Regions from separate parts of the Sporanaerobacter sp. genome, predicted to be linked through region 2. Evidence: riboswitches for the same ligand, from Rfam matches in the RefSeq annotation. Region 2 holds a riboswitch; the other holds the start of a gene.
The links. A riboswitch is a leader RNA that binds a small molecule or an ion and turns the genes downstream of it on or off. The one in region 2 is predicted to bind cobalamin.

Region 1 (15,468 bases), 400 kb from region 2:
ATGGTTCAGAGGAGGAAAGCCTTCACCTTTTAGAAAAAATGGCAGAAAGTGGTGCAGCCATAAAATTAAATCCTCAGAAAAAACCAGGCTGCTATCTTTTTCGCAGTGACCCATCGGATGTAGCTCGTGTTGAGAATAGAACTTTCATAGCTTCTAAAAACCAAGAAGATGCGGGTCCTACAAACAATTGGATCGATCCTACGGAACTAAAGGATACTATGAAAAAACTCTATAAAAATTGTATGAAAGGGAGAACAATGTATGTTATTCCATTTTCAATGGGACCTATAGGTTCTACAGCATCTAAAATAGGAGTTGAATTAACTGATAGCCCTTATGTCGTAGTTAATATGCGTATCATGACTCGTATGGGAAGTGAAGTACTTGCAGCCCTTGGGGATGGAGAATTTGTACCTTGTCTACATTCAGTAGGTGCTCCATTGTCTGAAGGAGAAAAAGATTCTACTTGGCCCTGTGCTCCTATTGAAGAAAAATATATAAGTCATTTTCCAGAAGAAAGAACAATATGGTCATATGGCTCTGGCTATGGTGGAAATGCACTTTTAGGTAAAAAATGCTTTGCACTAAGAATTGCATCTGTTCAGGCTAGGGATGAAGGCTGGTTGGCAGAGCATATGCTGATTTTAAAAATTACAAATCCAAAAGGAGATGTAAAATATTTCACTGGTGCCTTCCCAAGTGCCTGTGGTAAAACTAATCTTTCTATGCTAATACCTACTATTCCTGGCTGGAAAATCGAAACTATTGGAGACGATATTGCATGGATGAAATTTGGTGAAGATGGACGTCTATATGCCATTAACCCTGAAGCTGGTTTCTTTGGTGTTGCTCCAGGAACTTCCATGAAGTCCAATCCCAATGCAATGAAAACTATAGCCAAAAATACCATTTATACAAATGTTGCATTAACTGACGATGGAGATATTTGGTGGGAAGGTATTGGCTATGATGCACCTGAACACCTAATTGATTGGCAAGGTAATGATTGGACTACAAAGGATAATAGATTGGCTGCCCATCCAAATGCTAGATTTACAGCTCCTACGCAACAATGTCCAGTAATCGCACCTGAATGGGATGACCCCAACGGAGTGCCTATATCTGCAATATTAATCGGTGGACGTAGACCAAATACTGTTCCTCTAGTACATGAAAGTTTTGATTGGGCACATGGAGTATTCATGGGTTCCGTCATGGGATCTGAAATTACAGCTGCCACCATATCTGATGATATTGGCAAGGTACGTCGTGATCCATTTGCTATGTTGCCCTTCTGTGGTTATAATATGGGAGACTATTTACAACATTGGTTAGATATTGGAGAAAAGACAAGCCCAGATAATTTACCTAAAATCTTCTATGTTAACTGGTTTCGCAAAGATGAAAATGGTGATTGGTTATGGCCTGGATTTGGAGAAAATAGTCGTGTGTTGAAATGGATATTTGAAAGGGTTTCAGGTGAAAGCGAAGCAATTAAAACTCCTATAGGGTATATGCCTACTCTAAATGCAATTGACACCGATGGACTTAATATAAGTGAAACTAATATGAAAAAATTACTTAGTATTGATAAATATGAATGGTTAGAAGAAGTTGCCTCTATAAAGGAAGATTTCAAAAAATATGGTGATAGATTGCCTAAAGAATTAGAAAAACAAATTTTGGCTTTAGAAAAACGTCTTAAAGACTTTAAAGACTAGATTTAAATTTAATGGGATAGCGAGAACACCCGCTATCCCATTAAATTATCTTATTTATAAAAAGGGAGACTATGATTCCTATCAATGTATCAATTACCCTATTTAATGCAAATAACAATGGAGATGCATCCCCACCATGAGATACTGTAATACTTAAAAATACGACACAACTAATATACGATGAACTTGCAGATTTACATAGTACGTTTGTATATATAATAGGAATCAAAAATAAGCTTAAAATTAAATAGTGTAGATAACTAAACAACTCAATATTAAAATAGTTAATCCCCATTATAGCAATAAATCCATACATTCCTCCAATTAATGTCCCAATCATTCTAGATTTTCCAGTTTTAAAACTATTTTCATGATCATTTTGCATACATAATATCGCAGCTATAGCTGAGTAAAAAGGGGATGTCTTTCTAAGAAAAGAAAGCAAAAAACATATATATACTGCAATAACTGTTTTAATAACCCTCATCCCAGGAAATTTAATTTTCTTATTTTTCTTTGCTGTATTTTTCATACTCATCCCCCTAATATTATTAAACTAAATGCACTGTTTAAGCAAATCATTAGACATAAGTGCTTTCACTAAAGTATCTCCAATAGCTGTAGGAGTTTCTGCAATATATATTCCGCAATCACTCATTGTCTTTATCTTTTGTTCAGCAGTACCCTTTCCTGAAGAAATAATGGCACCTGCATGCCCCATTCTCTTTCCTTTAGGTGCAGTCTTGCCACCAATAAATCCCACTACAGGTTTTTTCATGTTTTCCTTAATCCATAGGGAAGCCTTTTCTTCTGCATTTCCTCCAATTTCTCCTATCATAACAACTCCATCAGTATCATCATCATCATTAAATGCTTTCAATACATCAATGAAATCTGTCCCTATAATAGGATCTCCCCCAATTCCTACTACTGTAGATTGTCCTATTCCTCTTTCAGTTAATTGATGAACTGCTTCATAAGTCAAAGTTCCAGAACGTGATACTATCCCAATTCTTCCTTTCTTATGAATATATCCAGGCATAATACCAATCTTACATTCTCCTGGTGTTATTATACCAGGACAATTGGGCCCAATCAATCTAGTTTTTTTACCTTTCAAATAATTCTTTACAATTAGCATGTCCTTAATTGGAATATGCTCTGTTATACAAATTACCAGTTCTAGTTCTGCATCAATTGCCTCTAAAATTGCATCTGCAGCAAATTTTGCAGGAACATATATAATAGATGCATTTGCTTTAGTTTCATAAACAGCTTGTTTCACAGTGTCAAACACATTTATACCCTCCACTTTTGTGTTTCCTTTAAAAGGACTAACACCAGCAACTATATTTGTACCATATTCAAGCATTTGCTTTGTATGAAAAGAAGCCGTTTTCCCCGTTATACCTTGAACTATTACTCTAGTAGATTTATCAACCCAAATACTCATTCTTAGCCACCCTCCCACAAAATTATTGAACTAAACTAATTATCTTCTTAGTCCCCTCATCCATATCTTTAGCAGTAAATATATTAAGTTTTGAATTCTTTAGTATTTCCATACCTAAATCCCTATTTGTTCCTTCAAGTCTAATCACAAGAGGAATATTTAATGCCAACTCTTTAGCTGCATTTACAATTCCCTTAGCGATAACATCACATTTCATTATTCCACCAAATATATTGACAAAAATCCCCTTAACTCTAGAATCAGACATTATTATTTTAAATGCATTGGTTACATTTTCTTCTGTTGCTCCTCCTCCAACATCTAAAAAGTTTGCTGGTTCTCCTCCATAGTATTTGATAGTATCCATTGTAGCCATTGCCAATCCTGCTCCATTAACTACACATCCAATATTGCCGTCTAGTGATATATATGAAAGTCCATACTTTGATGCTTCTATCTCTTTTTCATTTTCTTCACTTAAATCCCTATAATTATCTATATCCCTATTTCTATATAAACCATTTTCATCAAAATTCATTTTTGCATCTAAAGCTAACAATTGTTTATCTGCTGTTAGTACCAAAGGATTTATTTCTAGGAGTGTACAGTCTTTATCCACAAAGCATTTATATAAATTCATTACAACTTCTACAAATTGATTTATCAATTCCTGTGGAATATTGATATTAAGACCTATCCTTTTTGTTTGGAATTCTAATACTCCAAGCAATGGATCTATAGATTCTGTAAATATCATATCAGGCTTTTCTTTTGATATTTCTTCAATATCAGTTCCACCTTCTTCAGAAGCTATAAGAGTTATCTTTGACTTTTCTCTATCTAAAACAAAAGCTAAGTAGTATTCTTTAAAAATATCGCAACCTTCTTCAATCAAAACAGCCTTTACTTCCTTTCCTTTAGGCCCAGTTTGAGGTGTCACTAAGATTTTACCTATTAATTCTTTAGAATACTTCTTGACATCATCTATTGAATTTGCTATTTTTATACCTCCAGCCTTTCCCCTACCACCAGCATGAATTTGTGATTTCACTACTGCAATATCAGTACCTATTCTCCAAGCAGCTCTCTCAGCATCTTCTGGATCATAAATAACTCTGCCATTAGGTACAGGTATACAGAAGCTTCTCAATATTTCTTTTGCTTGATACTCATGAATATTCATACTTTTCCCTCCCATTTCTTTTATATAAAATGAAAAACTCAGCAAAAGTTTGCTGAGTTATTACCACGGGATTATAAACATAAAAAAATCTTTCTATTGTTATAGAAAGAGCATTATTAATAATTAGATTAAGCAGACATATTTAATACATATGAATAAATCATATGCTTAACCTATTTTTAATAGCCTCTCCCCATCCTCGTGAGTAATAAACAGCTTTTCCCATTGGCAGGTCTCCTGACTTAAGAATAACAAACCTTAAACCTTCCCATACTTTTAAGTACAGTGGCAAACTTAAGGTTCTATCTATCACAGTGGCGGGACCGTGTCGGAATTTAACCGAACTTCCCTTTTAAACAATCATTAAGATTGTACCAAATGGTCACTATATTAAATTCTAAATAGATACTATCACGAAAAATTACAACTGTCAAATACTAAATTTCTGAAAGTTTCATTGCCTTTTACTACTCCTAAACTATATTATTGATTGTAGCAATATAAATTAAATATTGTTTATTACTATGTTTTAAAATGTGATATAATTTTAGATATATCTTAATTTTTGGAGGGACAAATATGGTAAATTTAAAAGAATTATTCGCCCCGAAGGATCTTACAGAAGGTCCTCCCTGGAAGCGAATTATAGAGTTTGCGATACCTATGCTAATAGGAAATGTTGCCCAACAATTATATAATACTGCTGATTCCATTATTGTAGGCAAATATGTTGGTGACAATGCCCTTGCTGCAGTTGGTAGTGCTTCTCCTATATTAAATCTCTTGCTAGTTCTATTTGTAGGAATTTCTGTAGGAGCTAGTATAATGGTAGCTCAATATTTTGGGGCTAAAGATCGAGAAAAACTATCCCACACTATTGGTGTCTGTTTATCACTGACAGCTATAGCCTCAATAGCAATTATGATTATTGGACCAATTATTGCTCGTCCATTACTTTCACTTCTTAAGACACCAAAATCTATTATAGATTGGTGCACAGACTATTTAACCATTTTTTTTATTGGAATTGCAGGATTTGCTTATTTTAATATATTATCTGGAGTTTTAAGAGGACTTGGGGATTCAATCTCAGCTCTTATTTTTTTACTGATTTCTACTGCTTTAAATGTAGTACTTGATATTATCTTTGTTGCTAAGTTTAATATGGGCGTTCCTGGAGTTGCATTTGCAACTATTATTGCACAAGGTTTTTCAGCTATTCTATCCATTATAAAATTAATGAAATCTAAAAATAGTTTTGATTTAAATCTGAAAATGTTGAAACTAAATAAGGAATATTCTCATAGACTAATAAAACTTGGTTTACCATCAGGATTAACACAAGCTATTTTTTCTCTTGCAATGATTGTAGTACAATCATTAACTAATAGTTTTGGTGAAATGGTCATAGCTGCTAACGTAATTATAATGCGTGTAGATGGATTTGCCATGATGCCAAACTTCTCATTTGGTAGTGCTATGACAACATATGCTGGTCAAAATATAGGAGCTAGAAAAATGGATAGAGTAGAAAGAGGTACTAAGGAAGGTACTATGATTGCTGTAGGGACTTCTATTACAATAACTATTTTACTTCTGATTTTTGGTAAATATCTTATGAGTGTTTTTACTGACACTAAAGAATTAGTTGATTTAAGTGTACACATGATGAGAATTCTTGCAGTGGGATATATTGCAATGGCAATAACTCAAAGTCTATCTGGTGTAATGCGTGGTGCTGGTGATACTATGACACCTATGTGGATTTCACTTGTTACAACAGTTTTTGTTCGTGTTCCAATAGCTTATGGTATTGCTTATTTGACTATAAGTGAAGCATATCCTACAGGAAGGCCTGAATCCATTTTTATTTCTCTACTTATGTCTTGGACAATAGGAGCTATTATAACTATTATTTTCTTTAAGAAAGGTAATTGGCGTAAAAAAGGTTTCATTGATTCATAAAGGGACAGAGGCAAAGGTTCATAAGTGCCAAATCTATCCCACATTTTAAAGAAATACTTTCTATGAGATAATACCTTTAAATATCAACAATAAGGGAAATTATCTCAAATGACTGAAGGAGAAAGAAAAATTTGGACTAAAAAATTGAAGATTGTAGAGCCAATAGTTTAACCGCAATGGTTTTTGGCTCTACTACAAAAGATTAGAAAAAGATACACTCAATGTAAAGTTCCTAACAAAGAATAGTATATAATGTATGGCCTCCATTTTTAATAGGTAGGGGCTATTTTACGCTTACTATAAAAACACCTCCCGAAAATATATCCATACTCTTTTCTGTCTCTAGATGTCCATAAAACCCAAAGGCTCTGCCTTCATTGTGATAGTCAAGTATAATATTATCTGCTAATATTTTTTCCTTTCCATCAACTAGTTTTATTAGACTGTAATATCCATTGCCTTTATATCTACTAAATAATATTTCATCTTTAGATATACTTATAGGCATGAAATCGAAATAATCCCCTTCTGTTATTTTCTTTGTCTTTGAAGTTTTTATATCTACTTCGTAAATATTGTGTGGTTGATTTTCCCAATCATCATACGCCTTGTTAAAGTCCATTTCCCAAACATCCTCTAAACTTTTAGTTGCTGAATATAATAATTTTTCTCCATCTAGCGTAAAACTTGGAGTCATAGCAACCAAATCCTTATCCATAAATTTAATTGTTTTATATGTTTTATCCTCATTTATATCTAATAAAATAACTTCTTTATTCATAATCATATCCCTATTGCCACCTTCAATTAGACCAATTAAATTGTTATACTTTGGATTTATAGATAAATGGTTTTTATGAGGTAATGTTGCTATATCTGTAAACTCTGTATGTGTCTTTTCCTCCACATCATATATCCCTATGCCTATTCCATCTGCACTCAATGAAGCTGAAGCAGGTTTCTCCATAATATAAATATACTTTCCATCTTCTGTTACATCCCATATAACAGGGTCATATCCAATCATTTCATCAGTGGATTTCCGGCCCTCTATTATTATATTTGTTGAAAATGTCTTGTTTTTTGAATCATACTCATTTAAATTTATCTCTATGATACCATTATTGACAGCAAAATCTCCTTCTCCCGTCGTCCATTTGCTTATCTTTATGCCATAAATAATATTTCTATTAGAAGCTTTAAAATTATCATAGTAGTATTCGTCTAAATGTTCAGTTTTTTCTTTGGTTAATACATTAAACATTGTAAAACCTGGTTCATTAGTAGCATACACTATAGTTTTATCATCTGTCCAATCATAAGAAGCAATTTTATCTGCTATTTTTTCATACTTCTTTTCTTTCATATCATATATATAAAGACTATCTTTATTGGTATAGGCTATGTAATCTCCAGATTTTGAAATAATGGGATAGCTAAATTCTTTTCCTTCATGAACTTCAGTCTCTTCTCCATTATTTAAATAAGAAAAATATAGTCCATCTTCTTTGGTATATACTATAAAAGAATCATTCTCTCCTATAGACTTGTTAGGCATATTATCGCAAGCTACAAGAAATCCAGATACTAACACTAAAATTAAAAGAAAAATTAGAATTTTGTAACGCAAAATAGACATATTAACACCTCCAATCTAAATTTTGTTTTAATACTGGGCGGCATAAAAGCCGCCACATGCACAGGCGGGGTCGGATGGAAAACTAGGTTTATGGAAGGCTCCTATATCTATTATTACATCATCTTTAATAGTTGGAGACCATTTGACTTAATTTATCTATTATTATTATCATTATGGATATACCAAGAAGTAGAAAACCTACCTTTTCCCAATTTCTCCACGTTATATTCATAACTAATGTAGTACCTATTCCACCTGCACCGATTACTCCTAGAATAGTAGAATTTCTAATATTTGATTCTAATCTATATAATGCCAATCTAATAAATGTTGGGAATGTATGAGGTAGTAGTCCATGCCTATAAGACTGCAAATTAGTTGCTCCTGTTGTTGTTATGCTAGCTTGTATGTTTTTCCCCTCATTTTCCAGCACTTCACTATACATTTTGGTAAGCACACCTGTTGTATAAATACTAAGAGCCATAGCTCCAGCCATGGGTCCCGGTCCTACTCCTCTAAAAAATATTATTGCTGTTACAATTGGCGGAAATGTCCTTAAAATATTTATAACTCCCTTTAAAAATATAGAAACTCCTTTGCTAGGTGATGTATTGTATGCTGTTAGATATGAAAGAACTAAAGCAAATAATCCCCCTACTATTGTGGCAAATACAGCTATAAAAAAGCTTTCTAATATTCCCTCTATAAGCTTAGAAAAACAACTGGGGTCTATTCTTATCATTCTCGATATGACATCTTTGCCCTGCCCTAATCCTAATATAAATCTATCATAGGTAATATTCAAAGAGCTAAAAGCAAATAAAAATAGTATTATTACTAAAATAGGTATATAAAAAATCTTAAATAGCTGAAATTTTTTATAGTTATCAATAGATTTAAATCTTACAGCTTTTTTTATAAGATATTTTCTAACAAATAAACTTAGTACATCTATAATCAAAATTGTAAAAAATAAAATTAATATTAACGTGGATAAATTGTCATATCTAAGATGATTTAAATCCCTCCACATAATCTGACCTATTCCTCCAGCACCTACCAATCCTAAAATAGTTGCACCGCGGATATTTGTCTCAAGTACAATAAAAAAAATAGAAATAGATAATTCTAATATATGAGGTAAAACACAATACCTTAAAACTTGTGTAGAATTAGCACCTACTGATTTGATTGAATTTAATTGATTTTCTTTAATCCCTTCAATATATTCTCTAAATAATTTCAGCGCTATCAAAAATGCAATGATAGTAAGGGCAACTATTCCTGAAAATTTTCCTACACTAAATATACTCACTAAAATCGCTGCCCATATTAAACTTGGTATAGTTCTAAGAAAAGAAAACACTCCGCTTAGTATGGCTGATATATACCTATTTGGAGCAATATTGTCTGCAATTAAAAGAGAAAAAGGTAATGCTACCAATACACCTAAAATAGATGATACTATAGCAATTTGAATTGTTTCAATTAGTTTGTCAAATGCTTCTACCCCATAAGATATACTTGGCTTTAGCATTCTTTGAAAAAGATTAAACATACTAGGTATACCTTTATGTAGTTTTACAAAATCAAATTCTACCTTAAACCCAAGAAAAATCAAAATAATTATCGCTCCTAAAAAATATAAGCTTTTATGTATTTTATTCTTGGCTATATAATTCTTTAAGGAGTTCATCTCTCAAATCACCTACTTTCCCATCATAGAGAATTTTACCATTTTTAAGAGCTATAATCCTATGACAGTACTTTTTTGCCAGATTTACATCATGAAGATTAATCATTATAGTAATATTTTTCTCATCATTAATAACCTTAAAATAATCCATTATACTTTGAGAAGTAGCTATGTCTAAGCTAGATACTGGCTCATCTGCTAAAATAATCTTTGGTTTCTGACAAAGAGTCTTAGCAATAGCTACTCTTTGCTTTTGCCCTCCACTCAACTCTTCTGCCCTTTCAAACATTTTTTTGCTTAAACCTACTTGTCTTAATGCATTGCTTGCACTTTCATAGTCTTCATCATTGAACAATCCAAAAAAAGACTTTAGGGAAGACTTGTATCCAAGCCTTCCAATTAATACATTGTCTATGACGGTAGACTTTTCAATTAAGTTATAATCTTGAAAAATAAATCCTATCTGTCTTCTTATATTTCTAAGCTGAGAATTATTTAGCTTTGTAATATCTACATCATCTATGTATACCTTACCACTTAGAGGTGTAACTAATAAGTTTATAGACTTTAGTAAAGTAGATTTTCCACTACCAGAAGAACCTATTATACCTACAAATTCTCCTTGCTTAATTTCTGTATTTATATTATCTATTGCTAATGTTTTGCCATCATAGGAAACAGTTAAATCTTCTATTTTAAGCATTGCACTCACTCCTATTCGGCTTCTTTTAAGTCAATATTCATCGTCTTTGCTGTAGTTCTTATAATATCATAATCTGCATCTGTTGCCTCTTCAAATCCATACATATTGAATAAAGTCTTTAAAAGTTCTGAACCTTCTTCAGTTTTTGCAATGTTTAATAATGCAACTTTTATCTTGTCTTTAAGCTCTTCTTCCATGTCTCCTTTAACAGTTACAGATATATTTGGGATATAATCAGTATAGCCTAATACTTCAGTCTTTTCCATAGCTTCTGGAAAATCTTCCTTATATCTGTCTCTTGCATCTACAAAAGTAGTTGCCACATCTACGTCACCATTTAATAGCAATTGCAATGCCTTGTCATGTCCTCCAGCATATACATATTCTATATCTTTTTCTATATCTATCCCTTCGTTTATCAAATGTGCTCCTGGAAATAAATATCCAGATGTTGAAGATGGGTCTACAAAAGCTACTTTTTTACCCTTTATATCTGAAAAACTGGTTATATCGCTATCCTTTCTTACTAGAAATTGTGAACGATATTTTGCCTCTCCTGATTTGTTTAATGCTGTTAATATAACTTCTGCATTGCTTTCCTCATTTGCTAATACATAAGCAAATGGTGGAATAAAACCAAAATCAACTTGACCTGAGCCTAATCCTTCTACTACTCCTACATAATTTGTAGCAGTAAATCCTTCTACTTTAACACCTAATTCCTTAGATAGCATTTCTGTCAATGGCTCTACAGATTCTATTAATGAATCTCCATCTTTCATAGGAACAAATCCCATTTTAATGACTTCCTCTTCCTTAGATGTACAACCAACAATTGAAATAGCTAAAACTACTATTAACAATAAAGCAATTGCTCTTTTCATTTTGCATCCCCCTTACAATTTGATTTCTAATATACAATATAACAATTTTGATAAAATTGCAATACACTTTTAGAAAAAACAAAAGCATATTGGTTGTGTATGGGGTCACTTTGATAATTCTATAATATCAGTGGCTACTTTTTCAATAAATCTTCTGTCATGTTCTACTAAAATCATTGTTGGTGAGTATTCCAAAATCATATTCTCTATCTGAATTCTAGAGATTACATCAATATAATTAAGCGGTTCATCCCATATAAATAAATGTGCTTCTTCACATATGGACTTAGCCAAGAATATCTTTTTCTTTTGTCCCATACTAAAATTCTCAATAGGAATTTCAAATTGATTTCTTGAAAAACCTAGCTTCCTTAGAATAGTTAGAAATTTTGTTTTGTCTAATTGCTCTTCATTGACAAATTCATTTATATTTCCATTAACATAATTGAATTTCTGTGGAACATAGGAAATAGTAATTCCCTTTGCAATTTCAAATCTACCTTGCCAAGGCACACCTTCTCCTAAGATTGCTTTTATAATGCTAGATTTACCACTTCCGTTATCCCCTTTAAATACAATGCAATCTCCCTTTTCAACTGTGAATTGTATAGGTTTGAAAATATTGTTGTTTTCATATGCAATTGTAAAATCTTCTGCATTTATATATTGTTTTGCATGATGATTTAATACATTCATCTGTAATTTATCTATGGTTTCTATATTTTTTAATAATTTTTCCTTTTCCTCTATAGCTTTTTCATATCTTTTTTCTATGGTCTTGGAACGTTTCATCATCTTAGCTGCCATATGACCTATATAACCTCTATCTGTTGGGCCCGAACCAATTTTAGTTGCCTCTACCTTGTCAGACCACGTAGACTTTTCCCTTGCCGACTGTTTCAACCTTCTAATTTCTTTTCTGAGCTTTTGATTTTGTTCTAATTCATATTTGTCTTCTAAGTTCTTGTTTTGTTCCCAAGTATCGTAGGTTCCCCTCTGGAGAACTATTTTACTCTTCTCTATAGTTAATATATGGTCTACTATACTATTGATAAATTCCCTATCATGGGATACAAGTATAAATCCCTTCTTACTTTCTAAATATTTTGCCACTACATCTCTACCATGGATATCTAAATGATTCGTAGGTTCATCAATAAGTAAAAACCTTTCTTCTTCTGCAAATAGTAAAGCCAAAAGGATTTTAGTTTGTTCTCCACCGCTTAATATTGAAAATGGGCGGTATAAAGTCTCTTCTTCCACTTCTAATAGATTCATTTCCCTTTGCAATCTCCACAGTTCAAAATTGGGTTGTAATGTCTCCAATAAATCTAAAGTCATAATACTATAATCATCAATAGAAAAAGGAAAATAAGCCATGGGAAGCGATTTAGTAATTGAACCTTTATAAGGATATTGATCCATTAGAAGTTTTAAAAAAGTGGTTTTCCCGTACCCGTTCCTTCCTATAAATCCCAATTTCCAATCTGTATCCAATTGTAAATCTAAATCTTTGAATACAGGTTCTAAGCTTCCTGGGTATTCAAAGGTTAAATTACGAATATCAATCAATGCCATATAAGATTCTCCCTTCATAATTTGATTTTTAGCAAGAATCCATATTTAAAATCGGGTAGGAAGTAGATAATTATTTTATCTACTGACCTCCCACACCACCGTACGTACGGTTCTCGTATACGGCGGTTCCATAGTTTACACTCTGACTTCAAGGTAATATTTATAAAAGCTTAAATATCCTTGTTTTTCAAACCTAGCATTAGTTAGGGTTGTTGCAAGTATATGGCTGTTGGCTATGTGCCAGTAGCCTTTTCTTGTATTTGCCCATTGCCATGCTTTTCCTTTAGCTACTCCAAGTTTCTGAAGGTTTTCACTTTTTGCTTTAACCTTTTCCATCTTTTCCATGTTATCATTCTAATTCTTCTTCTTAACCATTCGTCAATATCTTGCATAATACCTTTCATATCTGCTAATTTAAAATATTGTACCCAACCTCTTATTATTTGATTGATTTTTAGTTTTCTTCCTTCTATGCTCATTCTGTTACTTCTACCTGTTACAGTTCTTAGTTTATCTTTTAGTCTTTTAATGCTTTTAGGGTGTATCCTAAACCTACATTTCCCTCTGTACTTGTAGAATGAATATCCTAGATATTTTATTTGACTTAACTTAGATATTTGGGTCTTTTCTTTATTTATTTTGAGTTTTAATTTACCTTCTATATGTTTACTGGCTCTTTCATATTGTCTTTCAGCTGCTCTTTTACTTTTTGTAAATATTAAAAGGTCATCTGCGTATCTTACATATAGGTAGCCCCATTCCTCTAATTTCTGGTCTAGTTCGTTTAGCATAATATTTGCTAGTAGTGGACTTTCACCACCAAGTTGTTGCCCATGCTGGGCACACAACAAAAAAGTTGAGAACAGAAAGCTCTCAACTAATATTGCAAAAATACCATAATTATCTTTGTTAAATAAATATATTGAAAGAGATTTCTCGCTAAAATTGGCACAACAAAATAGATATTGCTTAAAGCAAGTAAAATAGTTGTGCTTATTTAATTCATTATTTAGCAAGAAATATATTCATCTGTACACCCCTTCCATATTGTTAGTTAAATTATATCATATCTTTTCCATATCTTCTAGATATAATATAATACTTACAAATATAATCTCTATTTTTGAATGTTTATAATTTCACTTGCATACTTTTTAATATAATAAATCTTCTAGTTTTTTATAGGATGTTACATTTATCCTCTTAAGACCATATAAATCTTTTGATATATTTGCATATCTATTTCTTGTGGTAAGGGTGACTTTAATATTTAGTTCTTTTAGTATCTTTTCTGTAGCTCTATTATATTTTCCATAGGGATAAGCATAAACATAAGACTCAGAGCCTAATTTATCCTTTATAATCTGTATAGCTTGTATTCCATCTTTTTTGACTCTAGCATAATAAGCACTTTTGTCTTCCCCTTTTCTTTTTAATACTCCGTTTCCATGGCTTTTACTTTCTTTGTAATAGTGTAGATTGTAAGAATGAGGCTGTATTTCAATAAGTCCGCTATTGTACATTTCTTTTGCTTCATCCCAAGAAAAATAATTGTATTTTGGGTCATTATTAAAATTTGTTTTCCCAATCCTTGAGCCTATTACAAATATAGCAGCTTTCATATTATTTTCTTTTAATATTGGATAAGCGTATTCATAATTATCCTTATAGCCATCATCAAAAGTTATTATAATAGGCTTTTTAGGTAGTTTCCCCTTGCCTTCCTTGTATTTTATTAATTCTTTGAAGGATATCGTCGTATATCCTTCCTTTTTTAAATACTCCGTATCCTCTTTGAATCTTTCCTTAGTCACTCTAATTTTATCTGTTTTTTCTCCTTCCTCTACAATATGATGATACATGAGTATAGGAATATATCTATTGTTCCCTGTTTGACTTATTGCTATCTTAGGAGCTAATACAACACAAGCCACCAGTATAATAATAGATAAAAATACCTTTTTTATTTTTAAGTCCCCCTTCACAAATACACGATTAGTATTTCAATCCAAATCATATATCTTGTCCTTTTTCAATTTTCAGTAAATGGTATGAAAAGCCCTGATAACAGCTATTTCTAACCATTATCAGGTTTTAATTTATAATTTAGAGCTTGCTCTACCTACTCTCGCCGTAGGTTGCGGACTTATAGCTCCCTATAGTCAGTACAAGCCTCGCCAACCCTGACAGGGGTAGTAACCTACAGTACTATTCCCACTCGATTGTTGCTGGGGGTTTGCTTGTTATATCGTATACTACTCTGTTTACATGTTCTACTTCGTTGACTATTCTGTTTGAAATCTTTTCTAGTACGTCTAGTGGTATCTTAGCCCAATCGGCTGTCATACCATCTATACTTGTTACAGCTCTAAGTCCTACTGTATAGGAATAGGTTCTTTCGTCTCCCATTACTCCTACACTTCTTATATTAGGTAGTAGGGCAAAGTATTGCCAGATTTCTTTGTCTAGTCCTGCTTTTTTGATTTCATCTCTAAAGATATAATCTGCTTCTCTTACAATTTTAAGTTTATCTTCATTTACTTCTCCCAATACTCTTATGGCAAGACCTGGGCCTGGGAATGGTTGCCTTTCTACGACTTCTTCTGAAAGTCCCAATTTTCTTCCTACTTCTCTTACTTCATCTTT
Region 2 (15,468 bases):
CAATAGAAGCTGGACTTGTTCCTACAAAAGATGCCTTGATTCTAGAAGATAAAGACTCTCCTTATGCAAATATTATAGCTGTGAGAAGTGGTGAAGAAAATGAAGAAAGATTTCAAAAACTATTGAAAATTCTTCAAAGCGAAAAAGTTAAAAAATTTATTGAAGAAAAGTATGATGGTGGAGTTATTCCTGCATTTTAAAAAGTTAAGCATTATTTTTTAAAATTTGCAAATACTATGTATGAGGAGGGATAACTTGAAAAAAAATATAAGAATAAATAATTTTAAGGAAAGAAATATGTCTATCCCTATAGAAAATCAAAAAACTGCTGCATATTATGATATAAAAGGACTAAAACCCCAATCAAGAGTTCCTATTCCAACCTTAACAGGAGTCATAAGAGCTAAAGAATGGGTGGATGAAAATGAAAAATAGGGGTGAGAAATTTCCACTCCTATTTTTCATTGAAATTTACATCTATATCTTTTTTAATCTCCAATATTTTTAAAGCCATCACCTAGTACTTCATATACATTGCTTACAGTTATAAAAGCATTTTTATCTATATCATTTATATAATTTTTCAATCTAATAAAATCTTTTCTATCAACAACAGTTACGAGGACTTGTTTTTTATTTCCTGTATATGCTCCCTCAGCATAATATAGTGTTGCTCCTCTTTCCAAATCTTTAATTATATACTTTTTTATCTCTTCACTACGCTCACTAACTATGCTTACCTGTTTAGATAAGTTTATTCCTTCAATAGTCGAATCTATCACAAGACCATTTACTATAACTCCAAGTAAAGAATACATTCCCAATTCAGGCCCAAATGCAAAACCCGCTCCTATAGTTATAGCAAAATCAGAAAGTAGTACTGCTTTTCCTAAATCTATTCCCCAAAACTTATTCAATATTTTTGCTATAATATCCGTACCTCCAGTAGAAGCATTTCGATTGAATACTATTCCCATACCAATAGCAGATATAAATATACCAAAAGAAAGTTGAAGTATAATATCTTCTACTAAAGGAGCATGTATAGGTATTATTTTTTCAAACAATAGTACTAAAAAAGAAGTACCTAAACTTGCATAAATAGTTTTGACACCAAAGCTTGTCCCAATAACCAAAAAAGCAACTATAAATAATACTATATTTATAATGATCATAAAAACCCCTATTGATAAAAATGGAAATACATGATTTAAAACAATTGCCAATCCATTGGCACCACCTATAGCTAAATTTCCTGGCATTAGAAAAAAATATAATCCAGCTGCTACCATAAACATTCCAATAGTTATAATAATGTAATCTTTTATTTTTTTTGACACTTTCCCACCTCCAATAATATAAAAGTCCCCTAAACTCAATGGGTTTAGGAGACACAAATATATAAAGAACTAACTATAGGCACAATTCACCTATTTCTCTTTTAAAAATTCCCTCTAAACACCCCCTATCGACCGTAGAGTTTTTGGTGCATAAATAAAGGCAGGTCTTCTGACTTTGGTTCATTAGAATTTAAAGCCTTCCCAATTGTCTCAGTGGCATGTATTTTAAATTCTTCACCATTACAGCGGCGGGACCGTATAGGATTTTCACCTATTTCCCTTTTAAACAGAGAAATTATTCTCTATACCTTCATCTACATATTCAATTTTATTTCAATCTAAGTATATAGATAAATATAGTTTAAGTCAATAGCAGTTCTATATGCTACTTGTTTTCATCAAATTTTCTATAGATTTCATATCTTTCTTTTGCATCTAATTCTGCTTTTTCATAAAGCTCTTCTGCAAGCTCAGGAAAAGTATGCTCAATTTGAGAATATCTTACTTCACCCATTATGAAATCTTTAAAAGATTCCTTAGGCTCTTTTGAATCTAATATAAATGGGTTTTTCCCTTCTGCTACTAGCCTTGGATCATATCTATAAAGATGCCAATAACCAGAATCAACAGCCTTTTTTTCTTCATTTACAGTTCTGCCCATTCCTGCCTTTATACCATGGTTTACACAAGGTGCATAGCAAATTATCAAGGATGGTCCCCTGTAGCTTTCTGCCTCCACTATAGCCTTCAAGGCCTGATTCATATTTGCTCCCATAGATACTTGAGCAACATAAATATATCCATAGTTAATTGCCATTCTTCCTAAATCTTTCTTTTTAGTCCTCTTACCTGCTGCCGCAAATTTAGCCGCTGCAGCTGTTGGAGTTGATTTAGAAGCTTGCCCTCCAGTATTTGAATATACCTCCGTATCAAATACCAATATATTTACATCTTCACCTAGTGCCAATACATGGTCTAATCCTCCATAACCTATGTCATAAGCCCAGCCATCTCCCCCTACTATCCATTGAGATTTTTTGATTAGAAAATCCTTTTTACTTAAAATTTCCTTCATGATTTTGTGATTTTTTTGAGATGAATTTTTTATTTTATCTACCAGTTCCCTAGATATTTTTTCTGATTTTTCTCCATCCTCCATATTTTCTATCCATGCACTAAAGAGAGGATTTAAATCAGTATCTATATTTTCATCAATAGCTTCTTTCATTAAATCCTTTAATCTTTCTCTAATCTGTTTTACAGCTACATACATTCCAAGACCAAATTCCGCATTGTCTTCAAATAGAGAATTTGCCCAGCTAGGCCCTTTTCCCTCCCAATTCACAGTATAAGGTATAGATGGTGCACTAGCTCCCCAAATAGAAGAACATCCTGTTGCATTAGCTATCATCATTCTATCTCCATATAGTTGAGTGACAAGTTTTAAATAAGCTGTTTCTCCGCAGCCAGCACAAGCTCCATGAAACTCTAATAGAGGTTTTGCAAATTGACTTCCCTTCAATATTGTTTTACTCATTAAATTATCTTTATATTTTATATTATTAACTGCATATTCCCAATTATCGTTTTGTCTTTCTATTTCTTTTTCTGCCTTCACCATGACCAAAGCCTTCCCAGGTGCTGGACATATATCAGCACAATTCCCACAACCCGTACAATCAAGGGGACTTATCTGTATTCTGTATTCTAATCCTTCCAATCCTTTTCCTACTGCACTTTTAGTCTCAAATGTATCAGGGGCATTTCTTTTTTCTTCTTCATTTAATAAAAATGGCCTTATCACTGCATGAGGGCATATAAAACTACATTGATTGCACTGAATACATTTATCTCTTTGCCATTGAGGTATAAGAACTGCTATACCTCTTTTTTCATACGCGGTAGTACCTAATGGAAAAGTCCCATCTTCCATTTTCTTAAAGGCACTAACTGGAAGACTATCCCCTTCCATTTTAGCCATAGGTCTTTGTATATCTTTCACAAATTTTGGTTCTTCTTTTCTTTCATCTCTTACTTCACTTTCTTCTGAAAAACTTAAATATTTCTCAATATCAACTTTAACTAGTTCATTTATTCCTCTATCAACAGACTTATTGTTCATTTCCACTACAATATTTCCTTTTTTGCCATAAGTCTTTTGGATAAATTCTCTTAAATATTTAACTGCATCTTCTACAGGAATCACATTAGCCAATTTAAAAAAGGCAGCTTGCATAATCATATTAATTCTTGAACCTAATCCAATTTCCTGAGCTATATCTTCTGCATCTATTATATAAAAATTGATATCATTTTCTTTTATATACCTTTTTATATGATTGGGAAGTTTTTGATTTAATTCTTCAACCTTCCAAGGACAATTTAAAACGAATGTTCCCCTTCTTTTCAATCCTTTTAACAAATCATAATTATATATGTAAGTCTTGTTGTGGCAAGAAACAAAATCCGATTCATAAACTAAATAAGCAGATTTTATAGGATTTTCCCCAAATCTCAAATGAGATACAGTGGTTCCTCCAGACTTCTTGCTATCATATGAAAAATATCCTTGAGCATATAAAGAAGTATTGTCTCCTATTATTTTTATAGCCATTTTATTTGCTCCTACAGTCCCATCAGAACCAAGTCCCCAAAATTTACATCTTATAGTACCTTCTTTGGACGTATCTACAAATTCTTTTACTTCAAGAGAAGTATTTGATACATCATCATATATCCCTATAGTAAATCTATCTTTTGGTTTATCCATTTTTAAATTTTCATATACTGATATGATATGAGCAGGAACTGTATCTTTTGAGCCCAATCCATATCTTCCTCCTACAATTATAGGACTCATTTCAGATTCATAAAAAGAACTTCTCACATCTAAATAAAGTGGCTCCCCAATAGAACCAGGTTCTTTTGTCCTATCTAATACAGCAATTTTTTTAACTGTTCTAGGCAGTATTTTGAAAAAATGTTCTATAGAAAATGGTCTATAAAGATGAACTTTTACTAATCCTACTTTTTCCCCTTTATTCATTAAATAATCTATAGTTTCCTCTATAGTTTCACATACAGAGCCCATAGCAACTATTATTCTCTCCGCCTCAGGATGACCATAGTAGTTGAAAAGTTTATAGTCTCTTCCAGTAATCTCGTTTATCTGATTCATATACTTTTCAACAATTTCTGGTACCTTTTCATAATATGGATTTGAAACCTCCCTACCTTGAAAATATATATCTGGATTTTGAGCAGTCCCTCTAACAACAGGCCTTTCTGGATTTAAAGATCTATTTCTGAAATCTTCTACAGCCTCATAGTCTAAAAGTTTTTCAAGTTCCTCATACTCTATGACTTCTACTTTTTGAATTTCATGACTTGTTCTAAATCCATCAAAAAAATGTAAAAAAGGTACTCTACCTTTTATAGCACTTAAATGAGCTACTCCAGCCAAATCCATAACCTCTTGAACACTACTTGACGAAAGAAGTGCAAAACCAGTTTGTCTTGTAGCCATAACATCTTGATGATCTCCAAAAATAGAAAGGGCATGAGTAGCAATAGCTCTTGCACTAACATGAAATACTCCTGGCAAAAGTTCCCCTGCAATCTTATACATATTGGGTATCATAAGCAAAAGTCCTTGAGAAGCAGTATAGGTAGTAGTCAATGCTCCACCTTGAAGAGAACCGTGAAGTGTTCCTGCTGCTCCAGCTTCTGATTGCATCTCTACTACCTTTACTTTTTGCCCAAATAAATTTTTTCGTCCTTGACTTGACCACAAATCCACCAATTCCGCCATAGGAGATGACGGTGTTATAGGATATATAGCTGCAACTTCTGTGAAAGCATAGGAAATATAAGCTGCTGCTTCATTTCCATCCATAGTTTTTGTTTTTCTCATGCTAAAACCTCCAATGTTTTCTTATTATACCTTTATTATTTTACTTTTTGCTTATTTCATACATATACTAAATTTATACATAAAATATACCCTTCGCATTGTGCAAAGGGTATATTTGTTAGGGGTCTATGGTATATTTATCATATAATAATTATTTATATTATTATAATCCTCTTATTTTGTTGAGTATAATTCTCTGCTCTACAGTAGCAACTAATCTTCTTGTATATGCTACTGTATCTGGATTCACACTCATACTATCTATTCCTTCTTGAACTAAAAACTCTGCAAATTCAGGATATTGAGATGGTCCTTGCCCACAAATTGAAATAGTCTTTCCATATTTATGAGCAGCTTTTATAAGTATTGAAATTGCTCTTTTAACTGCTTCATTTCTCTCATCAAAATATCCCATATTGTTTAGAATACCTGAATCTCTATCAGCTCCCATAACTAGCTGAGTCAAGTCATTTGAACCAATACTGAATCCATCAACAAGTTGTGCAAATTCTTCAGCTTCAAACACTACTGATGGCACTTCTGCCATTATCCATAATTTAAAGCTATTATCTTGAACTAATCCTTCTTCTGCCATGATATTTTTAACTTTCACAAGTTCCCATGTAGTCCTTACAAAAGGAAGCATAGCCCATACATTTGTAAGCCCATATTCTTCTCTTACTTTTTTAAGAGCCCTACATTCAAGTCTAAATCCTTCTTCATAATCAGGCGATATATATCTAGATACACCTCTCCATCCAATCATAGGATTATTTTCAATTGGTTCTACTTCATCTCCGCCCTTTAATCCTCTAAATTCATTAGTTCTAAAATCGCTAAGCCTTACAACTATAGGCTTTGGATATATTTCCTGTGCTACAGTCATAATTCCTTCTGCCATTTTATCTATCATCAACTGTCCTTGACCAGTTTTCACTAAATACATTGGATGAGCTCCAATCATATTTGTAAATATAAATTCAGTTCTCATAAGACCTATTCCATCAAAAGGTAAGTTCTTGTATCTTCCTATTATGGATGGTTCTCCAAGATTCATATATATCTTTGTCGCAGTAATTGGAGCTAATTGATGTATAAAATCTTCACTTATAGCTGCACTCGAAACAGTAACTTCACCTTTTTCTTCACTCTTTTCTTCCTGGAATACTTTCCCTTCATAAACTACTCCTCTTGTAGCATCTACAGTAACTTCCATACCTTCTTTTAAATTTTCACTTGCAGTTTTAGCTCCTACTATACAAGGTATCCCAAGTTCTCTTGAAACAATAGCAGCGTGACAAGTTCTTCCACCTTCATCAGTAACAACTGCACTAGCTCTTCTCATAGCTGGAACCATATCTGGGTTTGTCATAACTGTCACTAAAATGTCCCCATCTTCTACTCTTGCGATCTCACTTATATCAAGTATATTCTTTACTTTTCCACTAGCTATACCTGGAGAAGCAGGTAATCCTCTAACCAATGTCTTCAACTCAGCTTTTTCATCCATAGCTTTTGCTTCCTCCTTCTCTTTCAAAGTAGTTATAGGTCTTGCTTGTAAAATATATAATTCATTTGTATCTTCATCAAAAGCCCATTCAATATCTTGATGTTTTCCATAAATATTTTCTATCTTCATTCCATAATCTGCTAATTCATATATTTCTTCATCACTCAAACATTGTTTGTTTATTTTATCAAATCCTAAGTAATCGCCTACATTTACTTCTACTGTTCCAACCCCATCTTTCTTTTTAACTATCATAGTAACTTTTTCTGAAATATGTTTTTCTGAAATTTTTCTATTTGCCTTGTCAAATATATATTCATCTGGAGAAACTGTTCCCGATACTATTGCTTCTCCTAATCCCCAGCTTGCATTTATCATCATTTCATTTCTATTGTTATTTACAGGGTTTGCCGTAAACATAACTCCGGATTTTTCACTATTTACCATCTTTTGAACTACAACACTAAGTGAAACTTCGAAATGATCAAATCCTTGTTCTTGTCTATAATAAATAGCTCTTCCTGTCCAAAGGGAAGCCCAACATTTTCTTGTGAAATTTAACACTTCTTCTATCCCACTTATATGAAGATAAGTATCTTGTTGTCCAGCAAAAGAAGCTTCTGGCAAATCTTCAGCTGTTGCTGAACTTCTAATTGCTACAAAAGGATTTTCCAAACCAACATTTTTACTAAATTCAATATATGCTTCCTTTATTTCATTTGCTATAACATCTGGTATCTGACATTCATCGATCAAATCTCTTATTTCCTTAGATTTAACTTGCAATTCATCAGAATCTTCCACATCAAAACTTGCAATCTTTTCTTTTATCTTATCTTGCAAATTAGATAACTTGATAAAATCTCTATAAGCCCCAGCTGTCACGCAAAATCCAGGTGGTACATTTACCCCTTTTTGCGTCATTTCTCCTAAATTTGCTCCTTTTCCTCCTACAACAGGTATATCATTTTTGTCTATTTCATTGAACCATCTTATATACTTGTATTTACTCATAAAGTATACCTCCTACGCAATAATTATATATATATTATATCATATATTTTTAAATGTGCTATACTATTTATTATTTTTTTCTAAAAAAAAGCTTTACAATTTTGTAAAGCTTTTTAGTCTATTATTTAATGACTATAACTGCTGTATCATTTGGATCTGCCCAATTAAATAAAAACTGAGCATGACTTGTGTAATTTCTAACACATTTATGTGATCTAGGAACAGTTCCGATAGTAAATAGATATTCTTTAATTCCTGGATCTGTTTTTTCTCCATTTTTCACTACAAATTCTACAGGTATTCCATGTACATAGGCCCCTTGAGAAAATCTGATACCATAAGGAGCATATCCAGTAATCTCCTTTAAGTTCTCATCCAAATAATAAAATCGTTCTTTTTTTTCCATAACCTTAAACTTTCCTATAGGTGTCTCATATCTGACCTTGTCTTTGACTCCAGTAGTAGCCAATGTATATGATATAAGAGTCCATTTATCTCCTCTTTTTTCAAATACTGCCTCATTCTGATTGGTAGTATCTACAACAATAGCCTTGGCAAATGTATCTAAGTTGTCATCAAAAAAAATATATTTTTTAGGTATCCAATATTCTCCGTCATACTCTGTACTTTTAACTTTAAAATAGCCTTTAACTTCTCCTAATATAGAAACCAACATTCCATCAGGAAAATATCTAAATTTAGTCATATCATTTAAATTTGTATAAGCAGGGGCACTTTGATAAGCTTGCATACCATATTCATCTAATGCCTTTCCATTCATTAGAGGTGGAGAACCATTTTCATCTTTGTAATTAGATATATAACCATAACTACTAGCTTTCAATTTTTTTTCAAGATCTATTATAGATGTATACATATTTTCAAAATTAAAAGTTCTAATCGAGCCTGTGCCATTTGGAACAAATCCACTAATCAAATTCCCATTCTTATCATACCAGCTAATTCCAAACCACTTGTTTGAATTCATGTTTTTAATTTTATCACCATTCACTTCATTTAATAGTTTTACTTTATCATATATTTTGGCTTTCCCTAAAACATTGCCATTATAAGACGGCTTATTATATACATCTACATTATCAACTGTAAACAAATAATAATCATAAGGCATTAAATATTTATTATATCTTATGTCTACATTAAACTTTTCTGGAACCACCGTATGAAATGTTTTACTTAAATTCCCAGCTCCCAAAGAAAAATTGGCAAGTGATTTATTGTCTTGTAAATATTTTTTATTTCTCAAAAGATAATCAATACTTTCACCATTTTGGGCTTTCAATGTAAGTTTATTATCTTCGCTTATACTTATATAACTAATGTCTGATTCCAATTCTCTTTCATCTTTTTCTCCATTTATGCTATTTTCTAATTGAGATTTACCAATATCTGCTTTCTTGGGTGTTTTATAGCTACAAGATGAAAGCAAAATAGCGCCTATCAATATAAAAGCTATAATCGTTTTTTTCATATAAATTTTTCTCCTTTCATTCTTAAAAATAATTATCTCAGTTAATAAATAGTATTCCATATAAAAGTCTATTAAATGCATAAAAAAATCCCGTTTGTAAACGGGATTTTCTTAACAATAGCAAAATAAAACTACCAACAAGAGAAAGAAAAATAGTAAAGAATCATCAGCTCTATCTCCATATCCACAATTACCAAAAAAAACTACTAAAAGTAAAAAGAAGAATAGTAAATTTTCATTGCCTCCGCCTCCAAAAATGTCAAATAATCCTCTTTTTTGTGGACTTGAAATATTTAAATCTTCTGTCATAAATAAACAACCTCCTTTTTTACACTCAATTTATTTTATGTAATATGTACTTTAAAAGTTACTTTTTATTTGCTTTTTAAAGTAAAAAACACAGTAGAAAATCTACTGTGCAGCCACATATAATACTAAAATCCTGAAAACAAGAAAAATATTAGCAATAAAATCAATAGCATATCATTTGAGCCACCTAACATTTTCCCTGAATCACCCCATAACAATATGAATAGTAAGAAAAAAAGTAGTAGCATACTCTCGTTGCCACTTTTGAATATATCCTGTAACATAACCAATCCTCCTTATCAATAAAATACTTAATACATATTATTCCGGCAGCTTCATTTCGTTACAATTTATTTATGAAAAGACCTAGGTAGTTAAACCTAGGTCTTTTCTCAACTCTACTATAGATTTAGTTGATATATTTTTTTCATCTATATCTAACAATTTTATAGCCTTTGTTAAATCATCTTGTTCTTCAACTTCTATTTCCATATAAGTATATGGATAAGTATTTTCATCCCAAGTATCTATATCAAATCTTATTCCATCATAAATATATGAAATTCTCTCTTTAAAACCTTTCTGAATCACATCATAACCTAATACTTCCATTATATATAATATTGCTTTTTTATCTTCTATATCACTACTAATTTCTACATTTTCTCTAATTCCATCTTTAGAAACATTTTCTTTTAGAGTAAGAGTATACTTTGTTTGATTTGTATCCAAGTCTTTTGTCTCTCTCAATCTCAAATAGCTATTATTTTTATGTTGTATGCTGTTATCCTTTGAATCTAAGAGATAATTTATTTGTTTTTCTCTTTTTATTAAAGATGCACCAACATTAGATAATTTCTTTTCAATTTCATCTTTCACAATATTGAGTACCTTAACTTCCAATTCCCTATCCATACTGGACTTTCACCTACCTTTATATCTCTTTAAGATAGTTCTTAGCAGCTAATTCATCTAAAATTACAACTACATCAGGATGTAATAATAAAAGAGAAGCTGGTATTCTCGTGGAAACTTTCTCTTGCTTTAGCAATTCACAAATTACAGGAGCTTTCTTTTCTCCATTGGCCAAAAGAAGTATTTTTTTCGACTTCATTATACTTCCAATTCCCATAGTTATAGCCTCCTTTGGAACTTCATCAATAGAATCAAAAAATCTTGAATTTGCCTTTATAGTAGATTCAGTAAGACCAGTAATATGAGTTCCTAAATAAAGTTCATCATCAGGTTCATTGAAAGCAATATGACCATTTTCTCCTATGCCTAATATTTGTAAATCTATTCCACCACAATCTTCTATTTTTTTATCATATTCTCTGCAAAACTTTTCTACATCCTCTGCATTCCCATCTGGAATATGAATATTATCTTTAGGAATATTTATGTGTTTGAACAAGTTTTCTTCCATAAAATAATGATAGCTGTTTGGATTGGTATATGGAATATTTAAATACTCATCTAAATTAAATGTAACTACTTTAGAAAAATCTAATCCTTCTTCTTTGTGAAGCCTTATAAGTTCCTTATAAGTACCTATAGGTGTGCTCCCTGTCGCTAATCCCAATAAAAGATCTTCTTTTTTCTCAATCTCCTCTTTTATGATATTAGCAGCTGTAGTACTCAAACTCTCATAATCTTTTTCAATAATAATTTTCATAATTTCAAGCCTCCCACATATTATAATAATTCTTTAGGTGAAAAATTTATATAATCACTTGACACACAAATAAATTGTATTCCTTCAATGTTTCCTTCAACGACATATTTAAGGCCTTCAGAGTGCAAGTGTCCATAAATGCAGATATCAACTGCGTTTTCTTTCATTAAATATATAAACTCATTGGGTGAAGCATCTTCATTGAATGGTGGATAATGAATCATAACGATTTTTTTTTCAGTACTTTTTTTAATTGAATTTAAAGAATTTTCTAATCTCCCCAATTCCCTATTGTACATTTTTTCATCATGAGATGAAAAGCCCTCACTATCTTTGGCTATCCAACCTCTACATCCAGCTACTGCTACATTTTTATAGATATAACTATCATTTTGAATGAAAAATATAGAATTAAAATTAAAACTATTCATCTTTTTTTTACTTTCCCACCAATAATCATGATTGCCCTTAGTTATGATTTTTTTGCCTGGCAATTCATCAATACGTTTTAAATCATAATAAGCCTCATCCAATTTCAAAGCCCAAGATATATCCCCAGGTATAAGAACTAAGTCTTCATCCTCTACTTTTAATTTCCAATTGTTAAATATCTTTTCTTCATGATTTATCCATTTCTCACCAAATACATCCATGGGCTTTTGCTGAGAATAGTCTAGATGTAAATCACCTATACCAAATATCATAATTTTCACCTCAGTTAATGTTAAACTTTAACTTACAAATGGCCATTTTTACAGTTTCTATTGATTGAACCAGCACTTTAACTTAAAGCTTTATATAATTAAATTTCGCATTGTGCTTACTCAACAATTCACTTTCTCTAGTATGACAAGTAAACATTATTATCTGTCTATTTTTAGATTCATTTTCCAAAAAACTCAAAATATTTTCTAACCTTTTTATATCATACTGAACAAAGCAATCATCTAGTATCAAAGGAGTCCCTTCTTCTATGACAAGATTAGCTATGCCAAATCTAATTGCAAAATAAAGTTGATCTATAGTACCACCACTCAATTTATCTATATCCACAATAGTATTAATATCTGGCTCAACTATAGAAATATTTAAATTTTCATCTATTTTTACCTCACCATATCTTCCAGCTGTTACATTTTCAATGATCTCACTCACTTGTCTATTTAATATGGGAGCAAAATCTCTCTGTATATTTTTAGATATTTTTTCAATAGTATCTCTTGCAAGCTTTAAAGATTCCAGTCTCTTTTCATATTCATTTTTCCTTTTTTCCAATATCTCTATATCTTCTTCTATCTCAACTAAAGGTCTAAAATTCAATATTAAATTTTCCACTCTTTCTTCTGCTTTTGCAATATTAAACCTCATACTGTTTATATTTTCTTCTATCTTTTCCAATTCATAAACCAATTTTTCTTTTTCTAAAACATTTATATCTTCATAAATTTCATCATAGATTTCTGAAGCCTTGCTTTTCAAATATTCTAGATTTCTACTTCCCAAAATATTGTTCAACAATAATTTCTTATTTTCCAAATTAATTTTAAGTGTCTCATATCTCTCTTTATCTTTTAAGCCCTGTTTAAACTCTTCTATATTAGATAAAGAATTTCTTGCAAAAATTTCTCCTATTTCTTTAGAAATCTTGTTTATTTCAATATTAAAATCATTTAATTTATCGTCTAAATGCTTTTTTTCTTCCAATGATTTATCCTTTATATTTTTAAGCTTTATATATTCAAAATACTCTTTTTGAAGTATATTTAAATCTTCCAATGTAAAATCAAATCTACTTTTAAGCAGAAATTCATAATCAATCAATTTTCCCTTTAATTTTTCAATATCTTCAATTAATTTGCTTCTTTCCATACTTAATTTCTCAAATGATTCATTTATACTTTTATACTTTATACTATTTTCATAATTTATATTTAACAATCTCTTTAATTCTATTTTATTTGAACAATTGTACTTATTTAAAATTTTCTCCATATCTTTTTCTAAAGATTTTAACTGTTGATTCCTTTTTTCTTCTTTGTCCTCACTATCCTCTATTTGTTCATTTAATTTTTGTATATAATTCTTAATTTCACCTTTTGAATGAATAGTATATATATTAAAAGCTAAAAATGGTATAGATACAATGAAAAACAACTTATTTTTAAAACCCCAAAATATACAACTAGCCATAAGAAATGATAGTACAATTATCAAAAGATTTTTCTTCTTTAATTCTTTTGATTTCTCATCTAATCGTGTTTTTAAAAACATTGTATTGGTATATTCTGTTTTATACAAAATAGCATTTCGCTTGTCCTCTATTTCTTCATAAATATATACATCATCTACTAAGTCTCTTATATTTTCATTATCTTTCTCACTATCTCTATTTATCTCATTTATTTTGGTATCTATTTCTTCTAATTTATCCTTCATATTGTACAACATTTTACAATCTTCTACAACATCATCAAACTCATCATCATCTATATCCCTAAACTTTTCAAGTTTATTCATATCATTAGATAAATTCTTTATATTTTCATCTATTGTTTTTAATTCATCTCTGCACTCATTGATATTCTTTACTATACCATCCTTTTCCTTTTCCAAAGTAATCAATTTGCTATAATCACTTAAATCTAACCTTTCACATTCCTTTAAAGCTTCTATTTCTCTTTTTAAATTTTCTATTACATTGCTAAGCTTTATAGCCTCTTCATATTTTTCTCTTATTTCTTTAATTTCTATTGCTTCTAATTGCTTTTTAAGCATTTCTCTGTTTTGCTCAAGCCTTATCATTTCTTTATTCATTTCATTGAAACATTTTTTTTCTTCTTCTATCTGCCTTATATACCGTAAAGCCTCTTTTTTTTCATCCATTAAAGCATTTAATTCTTCTACAGTTTTCCCATAAGGTGAAGATTTTCTTTGACTAGCAGTACCTATAGCATCTATTTCTTTATTTAATTTTTCTATTGCATTTTTCACTGAAATATCTTCATCTAAACTGCCACCAATATTTATTAAACTGTCTTTTACTTCTTTAGATAGTCCTTCATCGGTTTTAGAGCCTAGCTGCTTGATACTTACTGTATTGTTATACACAATACTATTAAGACCCAACAGTCTAGAATTAGGACAATGCAATCTCAATACTGGATCATACTCAAATAAGTCAGTTATATCTTCTCCAGTTTTGTCATCATATATTTTTACGTCATCAAAACCTTTCACAAAATTTCTCTCAATCCTATATATTTCCCCTTTGTATTCAAATTTCAAAACACCACAATACTCATTGTATTTCCAGGGAAAAAATCTTTCATAGTCATCAGTATATATTTTTCTCTTTGAATAGGGTTTGAAAAATCCAAAAAACATTCCCTCAATAAATTTGTGGATAGTAGTCTTTCCACCTTCATTTTCACCATAAATAATATTTAACCCATCATTTAAAATTATTTTTTTATCTTTGAATTTTCCAAAAGATATAAGATTTAACTCATAAATTTTCATTTCATCACCTTTTCATCTAAAAGAACTTCTAAACCAGCATAAAGAGCAGCTTTTACAATTTCATTTTCTAAATCATTTTTTTTCATCTCTTCAATAAACATTCCAATAATATTGTTTTTATTTTGTATAAGCAATTTCCCCAAATCATAATCAGGTATTGTGTTGTCGATAATTTCAACATAATAATATTCATTCCTTAACATTTCTTTCAAATCATCCATATCTATATTTATATCCCTATCTCTAACCCCATTTAAAAAAATTCTATATAAATTGTTTTCTCTCATAAATGCATTGTCAAGATTCATGATTTTACTAAGTATATCTTTTTGAGTCATTGTCTCACTTATATTTATTTCTTTAATGATAAAACTTCTCTTTGAAATCGGAAAAAAGCTCATACAAACATTTCCCTTTTCGATAGTACCTTCAACTATTCCATGAACACCAGCTTCCCCAAAATCCAAAGGTTCTGGACTTCCACAATAGCTTATATTGTTACTTATAAATTGAGGCTTATGTATATGACCCAATGCAATATAATCAAAACCTTTTGATTTAAGCTTATTCTTGTCAATTGGTAAATAAGAAGAAAACTTATTCAAAACATCTCCATGAATTGCTAATATATTTATCTTGCTAGTATCCTCTATAAACAAATCTTCAAAAATATCTTTTTTCTCCTCCTTTTTATCC

Region 1: linked by a shared signal. The riboswitch ahead of sucC (ADP-forming succinate--CoA ligase subunit beta) and the one ahead of ACFWUA_RS00520 (YitT family protein) in region 2 are both predicted to bind cobalamin.

What each region holds. Positions count from the first base shown of each region.
Region 1 is NZ_CP181252.1:491,775-507,242, forward strand. It holds gene ACFWUA_RS02380 (phosphoenolpyruvate carboxykinase (GTP)) at 1-1,721, shown strand, start outside; gene ACFWUA_RS02385 (FUSC family protein) at 1,762-2,253, opposite strand; gene sucD (succinate--CoA ligase subunit alpha) at 2,278-3,174, opposite strand; gene sucC (ADP-forming succinate--CoA ligase subunit beta) at 3,197-4,357, opposite strand; cobalamin riboswitch at 4,567-4,751, opposite strand; gene ACFWUA_RS02400 (MATE family efflux transporter) at 4,937-6,322, shown strand; gene ACFWUA_RS02405 (hypothetical protein) at 6,606-7,961, opposite strand; gene phnE (phosphonate ABC transporter, permease protein PhnE) at 8,086-9,657, opposite strand; gene phnC (phosphonate ABC transporter ATP-binding protein) at 9,623-10,360, opposite strand; gene ACFWUA_RS02420 (phosphate/phosphite/phosphonate ABC transporter substrate-binding protein) at 10,372-11,244, opposite strand; gene abc-f (ribosomal protection-like ABC-F family protein) at 11,350-12,822, opposite strand; gene ACFWUA_RS02430 (hypothetical protein) at 12,958-13,167, opposite strand; gene ACFWUA_RS02435 (group II intron maturase-specific domain-containing protein) at 13,110-13,838, opposite strand; gene ACFWUA_RS02440 (polysaccharide deacetylase family protein) at 13,977-14,807, opposite strand; gene guaA (glutamine-hydrolyzing GMP synthase) at 15,031-15,468, opposite strand, start outside.
Region 2 is NZ_CP181252.1:89,698-105,165, forward strand. It holds gene ACFWUA_RS00510 (MetQ/NlpA family ABC transporter substrate-binding protein) at 1-200, shown strand, start outside; gene ACFWUA_RS00515 (CDIF630_02480 family spore surface protein) at 256-435, shown strand; gene ACFWUA_RS00520 (YitT family protein) at 489-1,340, opposite strand; cobalamin riboswitch at 1,482-1,667, opposite strand; gene nifJ (pyruvate:ferredoxin (flavodoxin) oxidoreductase) at 1,726-5,253, opposite strand; gene ppsA (phosphoenolpyruvate synthase) at 5,417-7,777, opposite strand; gene ACFWUA_RS00535 (L,D-transpeptidase) at 7,899-9,269, opposite strand; gene ACFWUA_RS00540 (hypothetical protein) at 9,381-9,578, opposite strand; gene ACFWUA_RS00545 (hypothetical protein) at 9,704-9,862, opposite strand; gene ACFWUA_RS00550 (class IV adenylate cyclase) at 9,945-10,493, opposite strand; gene nagB (glucosamine-6-phosphate deaminase) at 10,513-11,253, opposite strand; gene ACFWUA_RS00560 (metallophosphoesterase) at 11,274-11,957, opposite strand; gene ACFWUA_RS00565 (ATP-binding protein) at 12,040-14,772, opposite strand; gene ACFWUA_RS00570 (metallophosphoesterase family protein) at 14,769-15,468, opposite strand, start outside.